3 regions of the Streptomyces sp. NPDC001781 genome follow, and region 1 is predicted to be linked to each of the others. Evidence: riboswitches for the same ligand, from Rfam matches in the RefSeq annotation. Region 1 holds a riboswitch; each other region holds the start of a gene.
What was found. A riboswitch is a leader RNA that binds a small molecule or an ion and turns the genes downstream of it on or off. The one in region 1 is predicted to bind cyclic di-AMP.
Positions count from the first base shown of each region.

Region 1 (6,626 bases):
CCAGGTCGGCGATGGTGACGTCCTCGGTCTCACCGGAGCGGTGGGACATCATGCACTTGTAGCCGTTGCGCTGGGCCATCTCGACGGCGTCCAGGGTCTCGGTCAGCGAGCCGATCTGGTTGACCTTGACCAGCAGGGCGTTGGCGACGCCCTCCTCGATGCCGCGGGCGAGACGCTCGGGGTTCGTGACGAACAGGTCGTCGCCGACGATCTGCACCTTGTCGCCGATGCGGTCGGTGAGGACCTTCCAGCCCGCCCAGTCGTCCTCGAACAGCGGGTCCTCGATGGAGACCAGCGGGTAGGCCGCCACCAGCTCCTCGTAGTACTCCGTCATCTCGGCGGCGGAGCGCTCCTTGCCCTCGAAGAGGTACTTGCCGTCCTTGTAGAACTCGGACGCGGCGACGTCGAGCGCGAGGGCGATCTGCTCGCCGGGGGCGTAGCCGGCCTCCTTGACGGCCTCGAGGATGAGGTCGAGGGCCTCACGGTTGGAGCCGAGGTTCGGCGCGAAGCCGCCCTCGTCGCCGAGGCCGGTGGCGAGGCCCTTGCGCTTCAGGACCTTCTTGAGCGTGTGGTAGACCTCGGCGCCCCAGCGGACGGCCTCGGAGAAGGACTCCGCGCCGATCGGGGCGATCATGAACTCCTGGATGTCCACGTTGGAGTCGGCGTGCGAGCCGCCGTTCAGGATGTTCATCATCGGCACCGGGAGCAGGTGCGCGTTGGGCCCGCCCAGGTAGCGGAAGAGCGGCAGGTCGCTGGCCTCGGACGCGGCGTGGGCGACGGCGAGGGAGACGCCGAGGATGGCGTTGGCGCCGAGCGAGCCCTTGTTGTCGGTGGCGTCCAGGTCGAACATGGCCTGGTCGATCAGGCGCTGCTCGGTGGCGTCGTAGCCGACCAGCTCGGGGCCGATCTGCTCGATGACGGCGAGGACGGCCTTCTCGACACCCTTGCCCTGGTAGCGGTTCGGGTCACCGTCACGCAGCTCGATGGCCTCGAAGGCACCGGTGGAGGCGCCGGACGGGACGGCGGCACGACCCGTGCTGCCGTCGTCGAGGCCGACCTCGACCTCGACCGTGGGGTTGCCTCGGGAGTCCAGGATTTCCCGGGCTACGACGACGTCGATGGACGGCACGAGCATCTCCTTCATGGATGTGACGCGATGAGTGCGGGGCGTGCGCCGGATGGCATGCCTTGCGTCTAGAGCCTAACCGTCCAAGGGGCGCCGGCCGTCGACCGACCGCCTCGTGGACGGGGTGGGACAGGGAGACGGTACCCATTGTTCCCGTCCGGAACAAAGGGTTCTGGGCAAACCTTCCGGACGGCCGGGCAGCCGCGCCGGACCGGCATGGAACGCGCACCGCCCCGGCACGCGGGGGGAACGCGCACCGGGGCGGGGGGGGTCCGTCGACGGGACCGGAAGCCCGGGGCCGGCCTCAGCAGGATGGCCGTCCGCCGAGCGGGTCGCGGTTACTTCAGGTGCAGCATCTGGCCGGGGAAGATGAAGTCGGCCTTCTCGACGATGTCCTTGTTCAGGTCGTACAGCTTCTTCCAGCCGCCCTCGACCTTGTGCTCGGCGGCGATGGAGCTGAGCGTGTCGCCCTTGACGACCTTGTACTCGCCGTCGCCCTTCTTGACCTTGCCACCGGTCGGCGTGGTGACGGTCCTGCTCACGTCCGGACGCTCGGTGGACCGGGAGGCGGCCTGGCCGCCGGCGGCGCGGTCGGAGGTGCCGGCCGCGGCCTTGTCCTCCGTCTTGGCGTCCGTGGAGGGAGCCGGGGCGGCGGAACCGCTGTACGTCGCGCCGGACAGGCCCGTGCCGCAGACCGGCCAGGCGCCCTTGCCCTGGGCGGAGAGCACCTTCTCGGCGACGGCGATCTGCTGCCCCTTGCCCGCCTTGTCGGCGGTGGCGGCGTACTGCGTGCCGCCGTACGCGGCCCAGGTGGAGGCGGAGAACTGGAGTCCGCCGTAGTACCCGTTGCCGGTGTTGATGGACCAGTTGCCGCCCGACTCGCACTGGGCGACGGCGTCCCACTCGGAACCGGTGGCGGCGGAGGCGCTGCCCGACGCCATCACCGGGCCCGCGACGGCGGCACCGGCGACACCGGCGAGCGCGAGGACACGGACGGTCTTGGACGGGCGACGGTGCTTGCCCTTGCTGGAGAACAGCATGGATCGATCCCCTCACCGACGCCTGCGAGGTGAGCTGTCGGGTTCGGGCCGGTTGAGTTGCCCGGCCACCCCTCCCCGGTACTTCTGGAAGGCGTGGCTCCACCCCAAGCCCGTTCCGGTGTCAGCCACCGGTCCGGGCACCTACCTTGGGTCCCCCGCTCCTGCCTACGGCGCTTGACGCGACGACTGTCCCCGACGACCGCTGGCAGGATTCGGCGTTGCGGCCACGGGGGCTCGTGGTGACGAGCGGTCCCGACCGTAGACATGCCGCGCGGCGAAATTCAAAGACGATCAGGTCTTCTGAGAGTCATCCCACACTTTCGCCAAATAGGACATATAACAGTATAGCGGGGCGTCAAATGCCGCTATTCGGAGTCCTGTTCGCCCGGCACTTCCAGGGCCTGACCCGGGTCGACATGGTTCGGGTCCGCACCGACGGCCTGCTTGTTCGCGGAGTAGAGGGCTTGCCAGCCGCCGTCCACGTCAAGGGAGTCGGCGATGGAGCCGAGGGTGTCGCCGTCACGGACGGTGTAGGTGCCCGCGGAGGCGGCGACATGGCGACCGGTTCCGGCCGTGTGCTGACCTTCCGTCGCGTTCTCGTCGGCGCTGCCGCCGCGGTGACGGCCGCCGCCGAGGTCGCCGGTGTCGACGAGGCTCCAGGAGCCGCCGTCCTCCCACGACTCGTCGTCCTCGGCCGCGGGGGCAGTGGAGGGCGAACCGACCCCCTTGTCCCCGTGGCCGGCGGCCGGGGGTGCGGACGCGTCGGAGCGGGCGGCACCGGCATCCTTCCCGGCGTCGCCCGAGGCACCCTTCTCGCTCGCGTTCGGGGACGGCTTGCCGGTGCCCTTGGCGGAGGAGTCGGACGAGTGGGACGAGGGGGAGGAGTCGCCCGGTCGGGACGAGTCGGAACCATCGGACGAAGCGCCCGCTCCAGGGGTCTCGCTCGACTTGCCGGCGCCCCCGTCCGGACCGCCCTGGCTGGCGGAGGGGGACTCGCTCACACCCGTGTCGACGTCCACCGAGCCGGAGTTCGAGGTCAGTCCGGCGAGCAGGGCGCAGGTGGCCCAGTGGGTGGTGCCCTGGTCGGCGAGGATCTTCTCGGCCACCGAGATCTGCTGCGAACGGCTGGCCTGGTCGGCGCTGGCCGCGTACTGCGTGCCGCCGTACTTGTCCCAGTCGTCCTGGGATATCTGGAGGCCGCCGTAATAACCGTTGCCGGTGTCGGCGCTCCAGGAGCCACCGCTCTCGCACTCGGCGACCTTGTCCCAGGTGGTGCCGTCGGCCGCGTCGGCGCTCGCCGCCCCGAGGAGCGGGATGGCGATGGCTGACGTGGTGACGCCGGCCGCGACGAGGAGCGCCGGAGCCTGGCGGGGGCGACGGTGCCTACCGTTCCCGGAGAGCATGCGGTTGCCTTTCGTGCGACAGCGGTACGGCGTGGCGAGTGGTGCTCGGCGCCATGCTGATGGGTGAACGTAGCGTCAGACGAACACTTGTCACAAGTTCATGCCGCAGAGATCACGTGAAGATCACTTAGTTGAACATCCGTCACAGGTGGTTTCACGACGGGGACCGACCGGTGTGAACTCCACCGGCAGGGTGCGCAGTCCACGCATGATCAGCCCGCCGCGCCAGCGGAGGTCGGCCGGATCGGCCGCGAGGGCGAGGTCCGGCAGCCGGGTGAGCAGGGTGGCGAGCGCGGTCTGTCCCTCCAGCCTGGCGAGCGGGGCGCCCAGGCAGTAGTGGATGCCGTGTCCGTACCCCAGGTGCTGGTTGTCGCGGCGGCCGAGGTCCAGCAGGTCGGGGTCGGTGAAGCGCTCCGGGTCGCGGTCCGCCGCCGCGAGGACCACCAGCACCGGGTCCCCGGCGGCGATGTCCTGGCCGCCGATGGCGAGCGGCTCGGTGGCGTAACGCCAGGTCGCCAGCTCCACCGGCCCGTCGTAGCGGAGGAGTTCCTCCACCCCGGTCTGGAGCAGGCCCGTCTCCCCGGCGGCCAGCGAGAGCTGGAGGCGGCGGCGCTCGTCGGGGTGGGTGAGCAGCGCGTAGGTGCCGTTGCCGATCAGGTTGACGGTGGTCTCGAAGCCCGCGAACAGCAGGATGAAGGCCATGGCGGCGGCCTCGTTCTCGGTGAGGTGCTCGCCGTGGTCGGAGGCCCGGATGAGCGCCGAGATGAGATCCTCGCCGGGCGCCGGCTCGGCGGGGAGTGCCTGGCGCTTGCGGTGGATGAGGTCCGCGAGATAGCCCCGCATCCTCTTCACCGAACGCGCCACCCCGCCCCTGGGCCCGCCGCCGTGCCGGATCATCATCCCCGCCCAGTCCCGGAAGTCGTCCTGGTCCTCGCGCGGGACGCCGAGCAGGTCGCAGATGGCGTAGATGGGCAGCGGGAAGGCGAACTCGTGGATGAGGTCTGCCGAGCCCCGCTCGGCGAACCGGTCGATGAGGTCGTCCGTCAGCTCCTGCACCCGGCCCTCGAACTCGGCCACCCGGCGCGGGGTGAACGCCTTGCTGACCAGCCGGCGCAGCCGGGTGTGGTCCGGCGGATCGATGTTCAGCAGGTGGGTCATCAGGTCGGCCTTGCGCTCACCGGGGATACCGGTCTTCCCCTTGGCCTGCGCGGTCTCGGCGTGGTGCGCCGGGTTCTTGCTGAGCCGCTGGTCGGCCAGGGCCTGCTTGGCATCGGCGTACCGGGTGACCAGCCACGCGTCCACCCCGCTGGGCAGCTTGGTCCAGTGCACGGGAGCGTGCTCCCTCAGCCAGGCGTAGGCGGGATAGGGGTCGGCGGCGAACTCCCAGGTGAAGAGGTCCGGGGCCGGGGCCTGGGAGGGAGCTCCGGAGGTGGGGTCGTCGGGGGTGGGCTGGTGCGGCTGGGTCACTCCCCGACGGTATCCGGCGGGCCGGGGTGGAGGCGGGTCGGCTCCTTTCCCTCGGGTCTGCGGGAGGGGGGCTCTGTGCTGGTGGGGAGCCCGCGCCGGTGCGGGCCGGGCCGGCGGGGTTACTCGGTGCCGGTGTCCGGGGCGGGTACGCCCTCCGCGGTGCGTATCGCGTCCCGGTAGGTGCGGGCAGCCGCTCTCAGGGCGGCTTCCGGGTCGACGCCCGCCTGTTCGGCGCGGGCGGCCAGGTCCAGCAGTTCGTATCCGATGCCGTCGCCCTGGGGCAGGGGCACGTCCAGGCCGGCGGTGCGGACGCGGGAGGCCAGCTTGGCGGCGAGGGCGAGGCCGGGCTGGCCGAGGGGGACGCCCTCGGTGACGGAGCTGCGCTGCTTCTCCTCGGCCTTGGTGCGCAGCCAGTGCGCCTTGACGTCCTCGGGGGTCTCGGCATCCTCGTCACCGAAGACGTGCGGGTGGCGGTGGATCAGCTTGGCGACGATGCCCCCGGCGACGTCGTCGACGGAGAAGGGTGCCTGCGCGTCCTCCTCGGCGATGCGGGAGTGGAAGACGACCTGGAGCAGCACGTCGCCCAGTTCCTCCCGCAGCTCCTCGCGGTCGCCCGCCTCGATGGCCTCGACCAGTTCGTACGCCTCCTCGATGCCGTACTTGGCCAGGCCCTCGTGGGTCTGCCGGGAGGACCAGGGGCACTCGGCGCGGATGCGGTCCATGACCTGGACGAGATCGAGCAGGCGGGCGCCGGGCAGGTCGTAGGAGGCGGGCAGCAGCTCCAGTTCGGGCATCCGCACGCGGCCGGAGCCGGCGAGCCGGGCGAGGCCGTCGGTGAGGGCGGGCTCTCCCTCACCGGTGGCGACGACGACCACCGTGCGGCCGCCCGCGCAGGCGTCCACCAGTTCCTCGGCGGTCGGCGACGCCTCCGTCACAGCTGTCCCGGCCTCGCGCAGATACGGCACCTGCGGATGCGCGCCGTCCGCGCACAGCACGGCGTCGGCGGAGCGCAGCGCCTGCCAGGCGGGCCAGGACAGCAGGCCGGGGGCGACGCGGTGGCTGGTGGTGAGCAGGACGATGCGGCCGGGGGCGGATGCGGAGCTGTTTGCGTTCACGATCCGAACGTAACCCAGGACGCGCAATGGCGGGCCGGGTTATCCACAGGGGTGCAGGAGTCCTGTGATCGTATGCCCGGAACGCCGCGCGGGGCCGGGAACCCGCAGGTCGTCCGCACCGCACCGGACGTGCAGCACTCAGGTGCTCTGTGTCGCCGAGGCGTCCCGCAGCCAGGGCGTACGGGCGTCGACCCGGCTGCTCTTGGCCACGTCCCAGGCGCCGTAGCGGGGGTTGACGTCGATGCGGAGCGCCTTGGACGCCTTGGAGAGGGCGGCCCAGAACGGGGGCTGGCTGGTGTCGGTGCCGAGCTTGGCGGCGAGCTTCCGCGCCTCGATCTGGAGACCGAGGTTGTCGTCGAGGCGCTCGGGGGCGATGCCGTACTTCTGGAGCCAGGCGGACCGGAGCTGCTCGGCGCCGCCCGCCTGCTTCTGCAGGTCGGCGCGCATCCGCTGGATCTCCTTGCGGGTGACCGTG
Region 1 covers NZ_JBSFFI010000016.1:80,778-87,403, forward strand. Annotated here, with positions in the region: gene eno (phosphopyruvate hydratase) at 1-1,135, opposite strand, end outside; gene ACWCV3_RS17060 (transglycosylase family protein) at 1,465-2,166, opposite strand; cyclic di-AMP (ydaO/yuaA leader) riboswitch at 2,171-2,349, opposite strand; gene ACWCV3_RS17065 (transglycosylase family protein) at 2,532-3,569, opposite strand; gene ACWCV3_RS17070 (cytochrome P450 family protein) at 3,693-5,036, opposite strand; gene ACWCV3_RS17075 (nucleoside triphosphate pyrophosphohydrolase) at 5,156-6,151, opposite strand; gene ACWCV3_RS17080 (SurA N-terminal domain-containing protein) at 6,290-6,626, opposite strand, start outside.

Region 2 (6,626 bases), on a different contig from region 1:
ACGCGCATCGAGAAGGGCTGCGCCATGCGCACCAGCGCGTCGTAGATCGACGAGTCGCCGTGCGGGTGCAGCTTGCCCATGACCTCGCCGACCACGCGGGCGCACTTCACATAGGCGCGCTCGGGGCGCAGGCCCATCTCGTTCATCTGGTAGACGATGCGCCGGTGAACCGGCTTCAGACCGTCACGGGCGTCCGGCAGGGCACGCGAGTAGATGACCGAGTACGCGTATTCGAGGTAGGAGCCGCGCATCTCGTCCACGACGTCGATGTCGAGGATCTTCTCCTCGTACGAGTCGTCGGGCGGCGGGGTCTTGGTGCTGCGGCGGGCCATCGCTGCCGGCTCCTTGCTGAAGGCGTGGGACGGATCGGACGCGGACCATTGTGGACCTGGGCACTGACAACACGGGCCGCGACCCGGTCCGCGCGGGTCCGCCCCCGGTGCTCGGCGGCCCGGCGCTCCACCGCCGTACGCCGGCCGGGAGCACGCTCGCCATGAGCACGCCTGACGCAGGCTAGTCGATCCGCTGTGGGCGTACGTCGGGCGGGAACTCCGCCGGGGCCTCCCACGCTTTGCATACAGTGGCAGGAACGGCAGGAAAACCGCGGTTTCTCTCGACCGCCACCGCTTGCGAAGGGACGTACATGCCCATGGGTCACACGACCACAGCCCAGGCAGGCTCCGGGGGCCTGACAGCGACCGAGCACCGCCTGGCCAACGGTCTGCGCGTGGTGCTCTCCGAGGACCACCTGACCCCGGTCGCGGCGGTCTGCCTCTGGTACGACGTCGGCTCCCGCCACGAGGTCGCCGGCCGCACCGGCCTCGCGCACCTCTTCGAGCACCTCATGTTCCAGGGCTCGGGCCAGGTCAAGGGCAACGGCCACTTCGAGCTGGTCCAGGGCGCAGGCGGCTCGCTCAACGGCACCACCAGCTTCGAACGCACCAACTACTTCGAGACGATGCCCGCCCACCAGCTCGAACTCGCCCTGTGGCTCGAGGCCGACCGGATGGGCTCCCTGCTGGCCGCGCTGGACGACGAGTCGATGGAGAACCAGCGCGACGTCGTCAAGAACGAGCGCCGCCAGCGCTACGACAACGTCCCCTACGGCACCGCCCTCGAGAAGCTGACCGCCATGGTCTACCCCGAGGGCCACCCCTACCACCACACCCCGATCGGCTCCATGGCCGACCTGGACGCGGCCACGCTGGAGGACGCCCGGGCGTTCTTCCGCACCTACTACGCGCCCAACAACGCGGTGCTCTCCGTGGTCGGCGACATCGACCCCGAGCAGACGCTGGCCTGGATCGAGAAGTACTTCGGCTCCATCCCCGGCCACGACGGCAAGCCCGCCCCGCGCGACGGCTCGCTGCCCGAGGTCATCGGGGACGAGCTGCGCGAGGTCGTCGTGGAGGAGGTCCCGGCACGCGCGCTGATGGCCGCCTACCGGCTCCCGGAGGACGGCACGCGCGCGTCCGACGCGGCCGACCTCGCCCTCACCGTCCTCGGCGGCGGCGAGTCCTCCCGTCTCTACAACCGCCTGGTGCGCCGCGACCGTACGGCCGTCGCCGCCGGTTTCGGTCTGCTCCGGCTGGCCGGCGCGCCCTCGCTGGGCTGGCTGGACGTGAAGACCTCCGGCGACGTCGAGGTCCCGGTCATCGAGGCCGCCATCGACGAGGAGCTGGCCCGCTTCGCGCAGCAGGGCCCCACCCCGGAGGAGATGGAGCGCGCCCAGGCCCAGCTGGAGCGCGAGTGGCTGGACCGGCTCGGCACCGTCGCGGGCCGCGCCGACGAACTGTGCCGGTACGCCGTCCTGTTCGGCGACCCGCAGCTCGCCCTGTCCGCCGTCCGGCGCGTTCTCGACATCACCCCCGAGGAGGTCCGCGAGGTCGCGGCGGCCCGCCTCCGCCCGGACAACCGCGCCGTGCTCGTCTACGAGCCGAAGTCCCCGGAGGCGGTCGAGGACACCGGCCTGCCCGACGACCCGGAGCACGAGGCCACCGTAGAGGCCGGCAACGACGACGAGGAGACGGCCAAGTGACCGAGCTCGCCCCCATGGAGTTCCACCCCCAGCCGCAGGCCGGCGAGGCCAGGCCCTGGGCGTTCCCGGCGCCCGAGCGCTCCACGCTGGACAACGGTCTGACCGTGCTGCGCTGCCACCGCCCCGGCCAGCAGGTCGTCGCCGTCGAGGTGCTGCTCGACGCCCCCCTGGACGCCGAGCCGGCCGGTCTCGACGGTGTCGCCACGATCATGGCGCGCGCCTTCTCCGAGGGCACTGACAAGGACTCCGCAGAGGAGTTCGCCGCGGAACTGGAGCGGGCCGGCGCCACGCTGGACGCGCACGCCGACCACCCCGGCGTCCGGCTCAGCCTGGAGGTGCCCGCCTCCCGTCTGGAGAAGGGCCTCACCCTGCTGGCCGACGCCCTGCGCGCCCCGGCCTTCGCGGAGAGCGAGATCGAGCGGCTGGTCCGCAACCGCCTGGACGAGATCCCGCACGAGCTGGCCAGCCCGGCCCGCCGCGCCGCGAAGGAGCTGTCCAAGGAGCTGTTCCCGGCCTCCGCGCGCATGTCCCGGCCGCGCCAGGGCACCGAGCAGACCGTCGCGAAGATCGACGCGGGCGCCGTCCGTGCCTTCTACGACCGCCATGTCCGCCCCGCCACCGCCACCGCGGTGGTCGTCGGCGACCTGGACGGCATCGACCTCGACGCGCTGCTCGCCGAGACCCTGGGAGCCTGGACCGGCACCCCCGGCCAGGCCCGCCCGGTGCCGCCGGTGACCGCCGACGACACCGGCCGCGTGGTCGTCGTGGACCGGCCCGGCGCCGTGCAGACCCAGCTCCTCATCGGCCGGATCGGCTCCGACCGGCACGACCGGGTGTGGCCCGCCCAGGTGCTCGGCACGTACTGCCTCGGCGGCACGCTCACCTCCCGCCTGGACCGCGTCCTGCGCGAGGAGAAGGGCTACACCTACGGCGTGCGCGCCTTCGGCCAGGTGCTGCGCTCCGCCCCGGACGGCACCGGCGCCTCGATGCTCGCCATCAGCGGCTCCGTGGACACGCCGAACACCGGTCCCGCGCTGGCGGACCTGTGGACCGTGCTGCACACGCTGGCCGCCGAGGGCCTGACCGACGCCGAGCGGGACGTGGCCGTGCAGAACCTCGTCGGCGTGGCCCCGCTGAAGTACGAGACGGCCGCGGCCGTCGCCGGCACCCTCGCCGACCAGGTCGAGCAGCACCTGCCGGACGACTTCCAGGCGGAGCTGTACCGCACGCTCGCCGCCACCGGCACCGTGGAGGCCACCGCCGCCGTGGTGAACGCCTTCCCGGCCGACCGGCTGGTCACGGTCCTGGTCGGCGACGCCGCCCGGATCAAGGAGCCCGTCGAGGCGCTCGGCATCGGTGAGGTGAAGGTCGTGTCCGCCGAGTAACGGACCAGGTGGGCGCGTGTGGGCCCTGACGGCGCATGAGCCGTCGGGGCCCACATCCGTGTTCGGAAGTCGTATCGAACGCCGGTCGTCAAATGTCCGGATTGGGGCGGAGGTTACCCCTCTGGAGTGTGGGATGCGCTACAAAAGTCCGGACCCGTTTGAAGATCCGCTCCCGTCCCCTTTAGCTTCTTCCGGGCTGTTCGTCAGGCAGTGCGCCGCGCCCGCGGCACCGGACAGCCATCGCCGAGTCCCCCGCAGGGGGAGCCGGGGACCCACCGCAGTCCCTGGGGTGAATCGGGCGCCCGCGCGCGAGCGAGGGCGGCCGTAGGAGACCTTCCTGCTCCGAACCCGTCAGCTAACCCGGTAGGCGAGAGGGAAGGAAAGGAACAGCCTGCTCATGGCGTTCATGTGCGCCACCGGGAAGCACCGCAAGCCCGGCCGGGTCAAGCGCACCACCGCGACTGCGGCCGGTGTGGCGGCCCTCACCACCGGTGTCGTCGGCACCCTCGCGGCCTCCCCGGCGATCGCCGCGGACAACTCCGTCGAGAACACCGGCCTCACCCCCGTCATCGCCGTCAGCGACACCCTCGCCGACGAGATCGCCGCGCAGGCCACCGCCCAGAAGGCGACCGCCGAGCGCAGGGCCGCCGAGGAGGCCGCCGAGCGCGCCGCCGCCGAGCGGGCCCGCGAGGCCAAGGAGCGCGCCGCCCGCAAGGCCGAGCGCGAGCGTCTCAACTCCTTCGTCATGCCGATCACCGGCTCCTACGTCTCCACCGCCTACCAGTCCTCCAGCTCCCTGTGGTCGTCCGGTTCGCACACCGGCATCGACTTCCACGCCGCCAGCGGCACCACGGTCCACGCGGCCGGGGCGGGCACCGTGGTCTCCACCGGCTGGGGCGGCGCCTACGGCAACGAGATCGTGATCAGGATGGCCGACGGCATGTACACCCAGTACGGCCACCTGTCGTCCATCGGCGTCACCGTCGGCCAGCGCGTCATCCCGGGCCAGCAGATCGCCCTCTCCGGCGCCACCGGCAACGTCACCGGCCCGCATCTGCACTTCGAGGCCCGCACCGGCCCCGACTACGGGTCCGACATCGACCCCGTCGCCTACCTCCGCAAGCACGGCGTGAACGTCTGACCCCCGGTCCCGTGAAAGCCCCGGCCCAACCCGGCCGGGGCTTTTCGCTGAACTTTCCCGCGGACGCTGTCCAAAAACCAGCCATGGATTTCGGTACGCCGTCGGAAATCCTCGCGCATTGCCATAGAGTCACGGGAAAGGCGCTGTGGTCGGCGTTTCACGGGCATTGAGGCGGAGGTGGGTCATGCGTATTCCGGCGCACTCGGTGTGCACGGCGATCCGGGACGACATCGTCGCCGGAACCCACGAGCGCGGCGGCCGGCTCACCGAGGAGGTGCTCGCCCGCCGCTACGGCGTCTCCCGCGTCCCCGTCCGCGAGGCGCTGCGCACGCTGGAGGCCGAGGGCTTCGTGGTCACCCGGCGCCACGCGGGCGCCTGTGTGGCCGAGCCCTCCGAACAGGAGGCCGCCGACCTGCTGGAGATGCGCCTGCTGCTGGAGCCCCTCGGTGCCGCGCGGGCCGCCCAGCGACGCACCGAGGCCCATCTGAAGGTGCTGCGTGGCCTGGTCGGACTGGGCAGGGAGCGGGCGAGGCTCGGCGGCAGCGGCGACCTGCGCGCGCTGGACGGCTGGTTCCACGAGACGCTCGCCCAGGCGTGCGGCAGCCACGCGCTGACCTCGGCGCTCACCCTGCTCCGCCACAAGATCGCGTGGATGTACGTCGAGGAGAGCCCGGCCGGCCCGCCGGAGACCTGGGCGGAGCACGGCGCGATCGTGGACGCCGTGGCACGCGGTGACGGCGAACGCGCGCGGGCGGTCATGGCGCTGCACACCGAGCGCGCGACCCCGGCCCACCGGTTGCGCACCCCCGCCGCCAGCCGGGCCCGGCGCGCGCAACATGCTGTAAACACAGCGGAACTCCGGAATTAACACGGGCGCTGTATACAAGGGGGATATTCGCGTGCCGGGTAATTGTGCTGCCTTGTTCCGGGGTGCCGGCAATTTTTGACGGCACCCCGTTCGGTGCTCCCCCCTGTACGCCGCGCCCGTGAAAGCGAAAAGCCGCGCCGCCCGCTGAAGGGGGCGACGCGGCTTTTCGCCGAGAACGGGGTCAGACCGTCTCGGGCAGCTCGTCCAGACCCTCGGCGACCAGCTTGGCCAGCCGGTCCAGCGCGGCCTCCGCGTCGTCGGCGTCGGAGGCCAGGACGATCTCCTCGCCACCCTGGGCGCCCAGGCCCAGGACGGCCAGCATCGAGCCCGCGTTGACCGGGATGCCGCCGGACTTGGCGATCGTGACCGGGACGCCTGTGGCCGTGGCGGCTCGGACGAAGATGGAAGCGGGGCGGGCGTGGAGGCCCTCGGCCCAGCCGACGTTGACGCGGCGCTCAGCCATGTGATGCTGCCCTTCAGTCTCAGGTTGTCTAGACCAGTTTCCCACACGGGGAACCGTGTCCGGAGCGGCACTTCACCGTTCCGGAACCTCTCCGTACCGGCCGTCGGGCCGCGGCCTCGCTCCGGCTTCCGTGTCCCGCGCACCGCCTCGCGCCGTACGCCCGTGCGAGCCGTACCCTGGGCCCATGCAGACCCCGGCGGACCGGCAGGACCGGCACGATTATCCCGCCCACTGGGAGGCGGACGTGGTGCTGCGCGACGGCGGTACCGCGCGCATCCGGCCCATCACCGCCGACGACGCCGACCGTCTCGTCAGCTTCTACGAGCAGGTGTCCGACGAGTCGAAGTACTACCGCTTCTTCGCGCCGTACCCGCGCCTGTCCGCCAAGGACGTGCACCGCTTCACGCATCACGACTTCGTGGACCGGGTGGGGCTCGCCGCCACCGTCGGAGGCGAGTTCATCGCCACCGTACGCTACGACCGCATCGGCGCCGACGGCATGGCCGCCTCGGCCCCGGCCGACGAGGCCGAGGTCGCCTTCCTGGTGCAGGACGCCCACCAGGGCCGGGGTGTGGCCTCCGCGCTGCTGGAGCACATCGCGGCCGTCGCCCGTGAGCGCGGTATCCGGCGCTTCGCCGCCGAGGTGCTGCCCGCCAACACCAAGATGATCAAGGTGTTCACCGACGCCGGTTACACCCAGAAGCGCAGCTTCGAGGACGGCGTGGTCCGGC
Region 2 covers NZ_JBSFFI010000032.1:10,064-16,689, reverse strand. Annotated here, with positions in the region: gene ACWCV3_RS24500 (DNA gyrase/topoisomerase IV subunit A) at 1-332, opposite strand, end outside; gene ACWCV3_RS24495 (M16 family metallopeptidase) at 644-2,038, shown strand; gene ACWCV3_RS24490 (M16 family metallopeptidase) at 2,035-3,423, shown strand; cyclic di-AMP (ydaO/yuaA leader) riboswitch at 3,655-3,808, shown strand; gene ACWCV3_RS24485 (M23 family metallopeptidase) at 3,821-4,564, shown strand; gene ACWCV3_RS24480 (GntR family transcriptional regulator) at 4,749-5,432, shown strand; gene ACWCV3_RS24475 (HPr family phosphocarrier protein) at 5,614-5,895, opposite strand; gene ACWCV3_RS24470 (bifunctional acetate--CoA ligase family protein/GNAT family N-acetyltransferase) at 6,080-6,626, shown strand, end outside.
Region 2: it holds a riboswitch for cyclic di-AMP, as region 1 does, so the genes downstream of both, ACWCV3_RS24485 (M23 family metallopeptidase) here and ACWCV3_RS17060 (transglycosylase family protein) in region 1, are expected to answer to the same signal.

Region 3 (6,626 bases), on a different contig from region 1:
CGCTCGGAGAACTCCAGCGACTCCTTCAGCCGCTCGGCGCTGATGTTGGACGCCCCGATGTACCGCACCTTCCCCGCCCGCACCAGCTCGTCCAGCGCACCGATGATCTCCTCGACGGGCACCTCGGGCTGGTCGAAGTGGGTGTAGTAGAGGTCGATGTGATCGGTACCGAGACGCCGCAGGGAAGCGTCGGCGGCGGCCTTGATGTTGGCGGCGCCGAGGCCCTGGAACTCGGGATGCTGGCTGACCTTGGTGGCGATGACGACCTGGTCGCGGACCCCCCTGGCCCGCACCCACTCACCGATGATCGTCTCGGACTCCCCGCCCTCGTTGCCCTCGGCCCAGGCCGAGTAGACGTCCGCGGTGTCGATGAAGTTGCCGCCCGCGCCGCGATAGGCGTCCAGGACGGCGAAGGACGTGTCCCGGTCGGCGGTCCAGCCGAAGACGTTGCCACCGAGGGCCAGCGGGAAGACCTCGAGGGAGGAGGAGCCGAGTTTGCGCGGAGAAGCGGTCATGCCTGCTCAACGACCACCCCGGTACCGTCCATTCCGGTTAGGGGCCGGGACCCGGTCACGCCACGCCAGGACCCCCGGGCCGCGTCCGCCTCAGGGGGTGAGCCCCTTGCTCCGCAGCCACGCGCCCGGGTCGGTACCGGTGGGCTGACCGCCGGGATGGACCTCGAGGTGCAGGTGCGGACCGGTGACGTTGCCGGTGGCGCCGACACGGCCGATGACCTCGCCGGTGGACACCTTCTGCCCGGCGCTCACGCTGATCGAGGACTGGTGGCAGAACCACAGCTCGGTGCCGTCGTCCAAGGTGAGGACCGTGCGGTAGCCGTACGACCCGGCCCAGCCGGCCTCGGTGATCGTGCCGCTGTGGATCGCCTTGATCAGCGTGCCGGTGGGCGCGGCGAAGTCGAGCCCGGTGTGGTACCCGGAGGACCACATCGAGCCGGCCTGCCCGAAGGTCGAGGTGATCGTGTACGAGGAGGTCGGCAGCGTGTACTGCTTGGCCAGCGTGGCGAGCCGGGCCGCTTCCGCCTTCTTCTCGGCGTCGGCCTCCGCCTTCTCCTTGGCCGCGGCGGCCTTCACGGAGGCTTCCTCGACCGCCTTGGCGGCGGCCTCCGCGGCCTGCTGGTCGGCCCTGGCGACGGCCGCCGCGGTGGCCCGGCTGTCGGCCTTGCTCTGCTGCCGCTCCGCCTGGGCCATGATCCGGTTGCGCAGCGCCTCGCCCGCGTCGGCGGTGGAGTCCTCGCCGGCGGCGGTGGCCGTGGCGGTGGCGACACCGGCCAGGGAGGCGGCGGGCGTCTGCGTGTGGTGGTGCCCGTCGATCAGGGAGTCCACGGAGGGCAGGTCGGGCATCGCGATGGACACGGGCGGCTTGCCGGTGTGGGCGCTCGCCATGCCACCCGCGCCGACGGCGGCGACGACACCGACACCGAGCACGGTGGAACTGCGGGCGAGTCCGCCGCCGCGCTGCTTGGCCACCCGGTGGCGGCCGCGTGCGGCGGCACCGAGGGAAACGGACTCCTCGGTGGGGTTCCACTCCTCCCACGCGCCGCCATCGGCACGGGGGGCGCCGTAGGCAAAGGGCTCACTCGCGTCCGGCGCGAACGGGACTTGTGGGGCAGGCCGGTTGGACGCCACGCGGGCGCACTCCTTTCCCTCCTCCGCCTACCGGGTTAGCTGACGGGTTCGGAGAAGGAAGGTCTCCTACGCGCGTAAACCCGGCGTGCACCAGGGGTGGTGCACGGCGGACAGGGCGCGATTCACCCCAAAGTGGTGGGTCCCCGGTTCCCTCGCGGGATTCGGCGTGTGCGCACGGCGCCGTCTCTGCTGACGGCTGTAACGACCGCGCTGCGTTATCGAACGTTAATAGACACGCGCACCGGATTCCAAGCCCGTTCGGCTTGATCGTTTCACCTTCTGACGGGGGGTGAAACGGCCAGGAACGGCACGAACAGGTCGAGTTGACCGCGCTTCAGGAGTCACAGGGGTTTCGCTGGTGACTCAAAAACACCAGCCGTCCCGGAAAGCACTCAGGGCCGGAATCCATTGAATGGATTCCGGCCCTGAGTTTTCAGTAGCGGGGACAGGATTTGAACCTGCGACCTCTGGGTTATGAGCCCAGCGAGCTACCGAGCTGCTCCACCCCGCGTCGTTGTGTCTCAAGCATACGTCATCCGCGGGGTCCGGCGCACACATGGGGCCGTGACGTGGGCCTCAGTGCGCAAGGTGGGCGTTCGGCCGCTGTGCGAGAGCGGCGTACCCGGGCACCGTCACCACCTCCACGCCCTCGGCGGCCAGCAGACCCGCACCGTCGGCCGCGGTGACGAAGGTGTCCGGCTCACGCCAGGCGGTGACCACTCTGCGTACCCCCGCGGCCAGGATCAGCCCGGCGCACGGGACGGGCCGGGAGGCTCGGTGGGCGCAGGGCTCCAGGCTGCTGTAGACGGTGGCGCCGGGCAGGCGCGGGTCGGCCGGGTCCAGCTTGGCGAGCGCGGCCTCCTCGGCGTGGACCACAGGGTCGCCGCCCTCGCGGGAGAAGCCGCGCGCCAGTTCGGTGCCGTCCGCCGCGACGACGACCGCGCCGACGCTGAAGGCCGTGTCCGAGGGCGGGCAGAGCGCCGCCAGCTCGCAGGCGGTGCGCAGCCAGTGCCGGTCGGCGGCGGTGTCCAGCGGGCCGGCGCCGGGGGCGGTGGGCTCGTAGCGCATCAGGACGACGTCCTCGATCCGGCGGGTGCCGGTCAGCCGCAGCCGGCCGCCCTGGTACGCGCCGGGGCCGAAGAGGCGGGGGGCTGCCGGGTCGCCGACGAGGAGCGGGGCGAGGACGAGCTGGAGTTCGTCGGCGAGGCCCTGCCGGAGGAGCTGGGTGTGCACGGTGCCGCCGCCCTCCACCATCAGCCGGCGTACCCCGCGCACGTCGTGCAGGTGCGTGAGCAGCGCACGCCAGTCGAGGGCCGTGCCGAGCGGGACCACGTCGGCGCTGTCCCCGAGGAGCCCCGCGGCCCGTTGCGCGCCCGCGTCGGTCGTGTAGAGGAGCTTCTCGCCGCCGGTGTGCCAGAAGCGGGCGGCCGGGTCCAGATCGCCGGACCCGGAGACGGTCACCTTCAGCGGGTACTCCGCCCGCCCCTCGGCCACCCGCGCGGCCCGGCGTGCGGGCGAGTTGACCAGGAGCCGGGGGTTGTCGGCGCGGATGGTCCCGGCGCCCACGAGGATCGCGTCCACCGAGGCCCGCACCTCGTCCACGCGGTCGAAGTCGGCGGGGCCGGAGAGCAGCAGCCGCTCGGGGCCGGTGTCGTCCAGGTACCCGTCGAGCGAGACGGCGGCGGACAGCAGGACATGGGGGTAGGGCATCGGCGCGCTCTTCCGGACTCTGGGCCGCGGACTCGGGGTTCCACGGGCGGGCACCCCCTTTGTACTCCGTACCGGTGTGTGCCCTGCCCGGGCGGGGATGAGTACGGCTACTCATCCCCGCCCGGCGGCGCGGCCCCACTGTGGGACCAGCGACCACAAGGAGACCTCGATGCCGCACGCCATCCGCCCGCGCCGCCTCTTCGTCCTCGCCACCGGCACCCGGCTCTCGGGGTTCGGATCCGCCGGCGCACGTCCCCGGCAGCGGGTGCGGGTACTGCTGGCATCAGCCGTGGACAACTGGCTCTCGCGCGGGTACCTCGCCGTGGTCGCGGCGGCGATCGGGTTCTTCCTCTGGGCCGTGTGTCTGTCACCCGACCCCGGTTTCGCCGGGATCTGGCCGCTCATGGCCACGGCTCCGCTCAGCATCGTCGCCATCACGGTGTCCGGGCCCCTGGGGAACGGCGCGCTGAGCCTGGCGGTCTTCGCCGCCGGTACCGCCCTGGCCGGTCTCTGCAACGCCGTGCTGCTCGGACGGCTCGCGCGTGCGCTGCGGCGCTGAGTCTCCCGGTCAGGTATGGACCACGGAAAAAATGTATAACCCAATTGATGGCATGACCTCATCAGGTACGGTCAGCCTCCGATCATGCCCTTCACCGAACCTCCTGGGGAGGGGGGATTCGTGAAGGCTCCATGGACCAGTCACTGCGGGGAAAGGCGTCCGAACCGGTATGAGGGCACGTTGGTGGGGGACGGGGGCGGCCGTCGCGGCGGCCGTGTGCGGGACGTTGGTCGTGCAGGGGGTGAGCGGCGGGGACCCCGGGCACGACGGGACGAGCGCCGTCGCCCCGGTACGGGACCGGGTACGGTCGGCCGCGCTGGACGCCCGGGGGGACGGCACCGGCGCGGTGCTCGCCCGCCGGGACGCCGAGCCGTTCAGCATGCTCGGGGTGAGCTGGGAGAAACCCTCCGCCAGGCTGGCCGGGAAGGTGGAGGTGCGCTCGCGGGCCGTGGCGTCCGGGAAGTGGTCGCGCTGGCTGCTGCTGGACAGCGACCGGGGTGCGGGCGAGCAGCACGCCTCGCGCGGCGGCACCGAGCCCGCGTGGGTGGGACTGTCGGACGGCGTCGAGGTGCGGATCGACGGCAGGGCCACCACGAAGCTGCCGGCGGGGCTCCGCCTCGACATGATCACGGCGGGCGGGAAGAACACCGGGGGTGACACCGAGCCCGCCGCCTACGTCGTGGACGGGCCCGACGACACCGGAGAGCCCACCGCCACCGACAGCCCGGCCGGGACACCGGACCCCACGGACGTCGCCACCACCGAGCCCGCCCCGCCGGACGCGACCACCGCCGAACCCTCGGCCGCCGAATCCTCGCCGGACCAGCCGACCGAGCCGCCCGCCGAGTCGCCCCCGGCGTCCCAGAGCGCGTCGGCACCGCCCTCGGACACCGCCTCTCCCTCCGCGTCCGTGTCCGTCCCGGCCGCGCCGAGCTCCACCGTCCCCAGCCCGCCGATCATCCCGCGCTCGGGGTGGAAGGCGGACGAATCCATCAGCCCCGAGGCACCGGCGTACATCGACGGCAGGATCAAGGCGGTGGTGGTCCACCACACCGCCTCGACCAACGACTACACCTGCGCCGAGGCGCCGTCGATCATCAACGCGGTCTACACGTACGACGTGACCGGGCTCGGCTGGAAGGACCTCGGCTACAACTTCGTCGTCGACAAGTGCGGGACGATCTACGAGGGCCGCAAGGGCGGGGTGGACCTCCCGGTCGTGGGCGCGCACGCGTACGGCTTCAACTCGCAGACGACCGGCATCGCGGTCCTCGGCACGTACGTCGACTCGCCGCCCCCGATGGCCGCGATGGCCTCCGTGGCACGTCTGGCCGCGTGGAAACTGGGCCAGTACGGGGTGCAGCCGGACGCGACGGTCACCCTCACCACGGCGCTCAGCGGGCAGAACTTCGCGGGGCGGACGTGGGAGCCGGGCGAGGAGCTGACCCTCCCCGCGATCCACGGCCACCGCGACGGGTACAACACGGTGTGCCCCGGTGACGCGTTCTACGCAGCCCTCGGCACCGTCCGCACGCTGGCCGCGGGCCCCGTCACGGGCCTCACCCTCGGCACGGTCACCGGTACCGAGACGGTCGGCACCACCCCGTACACCAACGGCCCGCTCACGGTGAGCTGGTCCACGACGACCCCGGCCTCGCTGATCTCCTCGTTCCAGGTCCTGGTCGACGGCAGGACGGCCGCCACGGTCGCCGGTTCGGCCACCTCGGCCAAGCTGACGCTGCCGGCCGGCACCCACAAGGTGCAGGTCAAGGCGGTGCACCAGTCGGGCCGTACGGCGACCAGCGCCGAACGCGCGGTCGTCGCAGACACCACCGCGCCCACCTTCACCACCAGGCCGAACCTCTCGCTGCGGACCGGCACGGTCAACACTACCGCCGTCCCGCTCACCCTCGGCTGGAAGGCCGCGGACAACGTCTCGCTGAGGGAGACCCGCCTCACCGCCCCGCTCGCCCGGACCTACGGTCCGACGGTCACCAGCGCCGCCCAGACCGCCAGGTCCGGTGCGGCGACGGCATGGACGCTGCGGGCGTACGACACCCTCGGCAACTCAGCGAGCGCCTCCGTCCCGGGCACCCCGGTGATCCTCCAGGAGACCTCGGCGACCAGGTCCGGCACCTGGACCGCCAAGTCCTCATCCAGTTACCTGGGCGGCCGCTCCCTCGGCAGCAGCACCAAGAACGCCTCACTGACCTGGACCTTCACCGGCCGCTCGGTCGCGTGGGTGGTCTCCCGGGCGTCGACCTCGGGGCAGGCGGACATCTACGTGGACGGCACCAAGGTCACCACCGCCGACCTGAAGTCCTCCACCACGGCCTACCGCGACGCGCTGTGGACCAGGACCTGGCCGACGAGCGCGAAGCACACCCTGAAGATCGTGGTCCGCGCCACGACGGGCCGCCCGGCCATCACGACCGACGGGATCGTCTACCTGAAGTAGCCCGGCCACCCGAGGGCCCGCCGGATCCGGCGGGCCCGCTCGCCTCAGGCGTCGGCGGCGGGACCGGGCGACACGCCGGCACGGCGGTACTCGGCGTTGAGTCGCTGGGCTTCCTCGAGCTGGTCCTCGAGGATGATGATCCGGCACGCGGCCTCGATCGGCGTGCCCTGGTCCACGAGTTCACGCGCGCGGGCCGCGATCCGCAACTGGTAGCGGGAGTAGCGGCGGTGGCCGCCCCCGGAGCGCAGGGGCG
Region 3 covers NZ_JBSFFI010000030.1:17,307-23,932, forward strand. Annotated here, with positions in the region: gene ACWCV3_RS23810 (aldo/keto reductase) at 1-515, opposite strand, end outside; gene ACWCV3_RS23815 (M23 family metallopeptidase) at 606-1,646, opposite strand; cyclic di-AMP (ydaO/yuaA leader) riboswitch at 1,656-1,823, opposite strand; tRNA gene ACWCV3_RS23820 (tRNA-Met) at 2,084-2,157, opposite strand; gene ACWCV3_RS23825 (dihydrofolate reductase family protein) at 2,223-3,356, opposite strand; gene ACWCV3_RS23830 (SCO4225 family membrane protein) at 3,526-3,915, shown strand; gene ACWCV3_RS23835 (N-acetylmuramoyl-L-alanine amidase) at 4,085-6,373, shown strand; gene ACWCV3_RS23840 (MerR family transcriptional regulator) at 6,418-6,626, opposite strand, start outside.
Region 3: it holds a riboswitch for cyclic di-AMP, as region 1 does, so the genes downstream of both, ACWCV3_RS23815 (M23 family metallopeptidase) here and ACWCV3_RS17060 (transglycosylase family protein) in region 1, are expected to answer to the same signal.